Regions from separate parts of the Levilactobacillus yonginensis genome, predicted to be linked through region 1. Evidence: predicted binding sites of a transcription regulator. Region 1 holds the regulator's gene; the other holds the start of a gene.
What was found. Region 1 encodes NrdR, which represses ribonucleotide reductase genes. Its sites were predicted from a motif close to ACACNATATATNGTGT; they were not measured.
Positions count from the first base shown of each region.

Region 2: a site for NrdR is predicted at 1,087-1,102, ahead of AB3Y94_RS00665 (deoxynucleoside kinase). Genes of this name have one in related genera too.

Region 1 covers NZ_OZ061549.1:714,059-716,459, reverse strand. Annotated here, with positions in the region: gene mutM (bifunctional DNA-formamidopyrimidine glycosylase/DNA-(apurinic or apyrimidinic site) lyase) at 1-228, shown strand, start outside; gene coaE (dephospho-CoA kinase) at 221-850, shown strand; gene nrdR (transcriptional regulator NrdR) at 850-1,371, shown strand; gene AB3Y94_RS03520 (replication initiation and membrane attachment family protein) at 1,375-2,401, shown strand, end outside.
Region 2 covers NZ_OZ061549.1:102,872-105,272, reverse strand. Annotated here, with positions in the region: gene AB3Y94_RS00670 (Cof-type HAD-IIB family hydrolase) at 206-976, opposite strand; gene AB3Y94_RS00665 (deoxynucleoside kinase) at 1,125-1,772, shown strand; gene AB3Y94_RS00660 (DUF960 domain-containing protein) at 1,821-2,144, opposite strand; gene AB3Y94_RS00655 (MDR family MFS transporter) at 2,222-2,401, opposite strand, start outside.

The DNA.
Region 1 (2,401 bases):
GCCATGGCAATTCAGGGACACGGAACAACCGTGCATTCATTTTCGACCGCTTTTGGTGAGGCCGGTCAGTTTCAAAATCAGCTTCATGTTTATGGCCGAGAGGGCGAAGCCTGCGAACGTTGTGGAACTGAACTGGTTAAAATCAAGGTGGCTCAACGTGGTACGCACTACTGTCCACATTGCCAGCCACTGCCACCTGAAGCTTTAGAGGCGGTAACCGATGAGTGAAATCTGGGGGCTGACCGGTGGCATTGCGACGGGTAAATCGACGGTCAGTACCTGGTTACGTGAGGCAGGACTGCCGATTATTGATGCGGATGTGATTGCCCGCCAAGTGGTGGCACCTGGGACGCCAGGACTTAGTCGAATTGAACAGGCTTTTGGTGCTGAATTTATTCACGATGGTGCGTTGGACCGGCAGAAATTGGGCCAACTTGTCTTTCATGATCCCGAACAACTGCACCAACTAGAAAGCATCACGACGCCACGGATTCAAGCTGAGATTCAACGCCAATTGGCTGTCTATCGTGCGGCTAAGGCGCCTGTTGTCGTGATTGATGCCCCGACCCTTTTTGAGGTGGGTTACTTGGTAGACCTCGTCGACCATATTCTAGTGGTAGCTACGGACTCAGTCACACAACAGCAACGGTTAATGGCTAGGAATCACCTCTCTGCAGTGGATGCTCAGGCCCGTATGGCGCGACAATGGCCCATTGAGGAAAAGATTGCCCGCGCTACCGTTGTTATTGATAACGGGGGAACGATTGCCCAAACGTTACAACAAGTGGTAAAATGGCTTGACACGAACAATTTTGGAAAAAGTCAACAAATTAAACGAGGTGACCAATAATGCAGTGTCCGCACTGTCATCATAATGGATCGCGGGTCGTCGATAGCCGGCCCACAGACGACGGACGAGTTATTCGCCGGCGCCGGGAGTGTGAGAGCTGCGGCTTTCGTTTCACGACGTTTGAACGGGTCGAAGTGACGCCGTTGTTGGTGATCAAGAAGAATGGGACTCGTGAAGAGTTCAACCGCGAAAAGATTTTGCGAGGGATTATTCGTTCAGCAGAAAAGCGACCAGTCGGCATGGACGTTATGACGAACGTTGTCGATGAGGTTGAAAACAAGATTCGGGCGCTGGGCGTCAACGAAATTTCAAGTCAGTTAATCGGGGAATATGTGATGAACCGGTTAGTGGATGTCGATGAGATTGCCTATATCCGATTTGCTAGTGTCTATCGGCAATTCAAGGATACTGGTGTCTTCTTTAATGAATTAAAGGACATGCTAGACAAGGATAAGATTAAAGCGACTAAAGAAAAGGATTCAAGTAAAAAACGAACGAACCACCAAAGTGAGGCGAAATAAGGCATGGAGGATTCCTGGCACCAGTTGCAACCAAAGACCGGCTTTTTGGTTCGGTTGGCAGACCGGTTGACCGATCAAAGTTGGCAAACTTTGACGCAGCTTTACCAGCCGATTATTGGACCGAGTGCCGCGGGGCTCTACTCGGCCCTTTTTTGGCTCCCTGAACGGTCTAATTATAAGCGACATGCCACGATTTTAGGCTTACTCGGGATGGACCTGGCAAATTTTTATCAGGCACGATTGCGGTTGGAAGCGACCGGACTCTTGGTGACAACTTACAAGACGCGTGATGAACTGACGAGTTTTACCTACGAGTTGCACGCGCCCTTGTTACCAGTGGACTTTTTCAAGGATGATCTTCTCAGTGTGCAGCTTTTAGGGGTTGTGGGTGAAGAGTTGTATCGCACGCTCGTTACCAATACGACGTCTAAACCGCTGCCAGCTAATGATGAGCAAGACATCACCAAAAACTTTTTGGATGTTTTTCATGTCGACGGACAGGAACTCAGTCGCTTGCCGGCTGCAATTACGGCTACTCGAGAAACACTACCGACGAGCAGTGCGGCTCCGGCAATTTTACCCACGCAGGATGAGGATTTTGATTTCAAACTCTTAGGTGAAATTCTAGAACATTCATTCATCGAAACCCAGGCATTGCGCGGACAACGTCAGTTACTTTTGACTGAGCATGCCACCTATGGCCTGGACGAGGTTACAATGGCCCGTTACGTCGGAGAGGCAACGGATCTGGCTACCAATCAATTTAATGCCGAACAGTTTAAACGGATTATTGCTCAGCACTTTGGGCAGCAGCATCGAGGGGTGACGGCAGCTGCTATGGGCACTCAGGCCACGCCGGCAGCTCAGCCAGCGAGTCAGGTATCCCGGGCAAACTCTGCCGAACAGGCTTTACTCCAGGTTGCTAGCAAGACAGCACCCGCAGTCTTTTTGCAGGCCATCAAGCAAAAGAACGGGGGGTATGTCACGGATGGGGAACAACGGATCGTTCGTGATTTAGTCAGCCGACAGT
Region 2 (2,401 bases), 610 kb from region 1:
CACTCTCCCAACATGGCCAACAATTATCAGCTAAACTACTAGGTTAGCTGTGTTGGGCTCAGGCTTAGAATCAGGCCCAACTTATAGACATGCGATTTTCGTGACTTCAAAACGAACGGACACTGTTTTGAAGCCGGAACGTCATCACAACAGGTCCTAACCTAGTATTCGAAGTGCGGCTATTCACATCCATCCTGATGCTCACCTACTTGATGAGACCAAAGTGCCGGAGACCATGGACGATGCCATCCGTGGTATTCGTTGTTGTTACGTACGCAGCCTTCGCCTTGGCCTCGGGAACACCGTTGCCCATGGAAATAGGCACGTCGACCTCATCAAACATTTGGAGGTCGTTGTAACCATCCCCGAAGGCATAGGTCTTAATTCCCTGTAAGCCAGCTTGCTCAATCAACGTGCGAATACCAGACTGCTTGCTAACGCCGTGAATCATAGTGTCTAAACAACGCGGATTATTGCGTACGAGATCCAGCTTACCTGCAAACCTTGCCTGGTAAGCTTGGTCCTTATCTCGATTAAAGACGTTCAAAAAATTAATTTCTTGATTCTGATACCAATCAGCTTCAACCACCGGATTCAACCGCAAGAGCTGAAAATTCTCCGATGTATCAGCATTGGCTTGACTCAACCGAAACCCCTGGCTGGTATAATAAGCCAACGGGTCCCCTTGCTCGTTCGCAAACGCTGTGATATCATTTAGCGTCTGCTGGTCAATTACGGACGCGGTCAGGCGTTTGCCCTCTAACTGGACATAGCTGCCATTGGCCCCAACCACAGAATTAATTCCCGTGGCGTCTAAAACATATTGAATCTCAAAAATGTTTCTTCCAGTTGCGATAACTGGTAAAATATGATGTTGTTGCATCTCGTGAATAGCGGCGATGCTGGCTGGCAAGACGTTCTTGTCGTCGTCAAACAACGTACTATCTAAATCAAAAAAGACAATTGCTTGATACATACCATAACCTCCTAATCAACAACTCTATGGTTCCATTATACAGCCTAACCAAAGTTAACGAAATGGAGAAAAATCTGTCTGGCAGATGTAGTACAGAGCATTTTTATGGTACACTATATCTTGTATTTCTAATTAAAGAGGGGCTATCATGGTGATAATTACAGCTGGAATGATTGGTGTCGGTAAAACGACCCTTACTGGAAAGATTGCGACACACTTGGGAACTCAGGCATTTTTCGAGCCCGTTGGTGACAACCCTGTGCTGCCACTTTACTACCGGGATCCTAAGCAATATGGTTTCTTACTGCAAATTTACTTCTTGAACAAGCGTTTCAGTATGATCAAGCGAGCGCTCGCCGACGACAACAACGTCCTCGACCGTTCCATCTACGAAGATGCCCTCTTCACGCGCGAGAACAACGCTGAAGGGAACATCACGGACACTGAACTTGAGGTCTACTTAAACCTCCTCGACAACATGATGAATGAACTGGACGAACTGCCAAAGAAAGCGCCAGACTTGTTAGTTTACGCCGACGCTGACTTTGACACAATCCTTCACCGTATCAAGAAGCGCGGTCGTGACTACGAACAATTCGATAACAATCCAGAACTGGAAAGTTACTACAAGAAGATGTGGACCGCCTACCAAGGTTGGTTCGCCGATTACGATATTAGTCCTAAGATCAAGATTGACCTGCAAAAGTACGACTTAGACGTACCTGGCAACACTGACCTTGTTTTAGCACAAATCGATGACGCTTTAAAAGGTATTCGTTCCAACGCTACTGTTTAAGAACTTTAAAAAAGACCACAAGCCATTCCGGCCTGTGGTCTTTTTGTCTTATCTATCAGCTGTTTCAGATGGTAAAAGAATAATCTGACTGTCACCATCGTCATAAGCTAGAACCGTATCCGGGAGTTCTGGGGTATAACCAAATTCGGTATCAAACCCCGCCCGTAACGTCATCTGTTTGTCGTCCGTTTGAACATACTCGAACGTTGTATTGCCCTGATTGTTGTGCAACTTAAACGTCAGCAGGTTATCCAACGGAAATAGCCCTTGGAGGTCGCGGTCAATAATCTGCCAAACGGCATCGATCATGTCACCAGGCATGGCCGCAACGGTACCATAGCTGGCATACCGCGCATGATTGGTTTCAAACATCTTCTCGCCTCCACTTTCGGTCATTTACTACTATTATAGCGTAAGTTATTTGAAAACGGGAATATTTACGCTCACCCTTAAGCAACGTCCCGCGTGCTTCGACGGTCTAAGATATTTACCAAAAATGAAATAACAATGAGTAAGGCGCCCGCAATAAAAATAGCGTGTAGCCCCTGGTAAAGAATCCCATGCAACGTCGGTACCAGTTGCGTTGGCAAATCCTTAGCCGTCTGTGGATTGATCAATTTATTCATCAT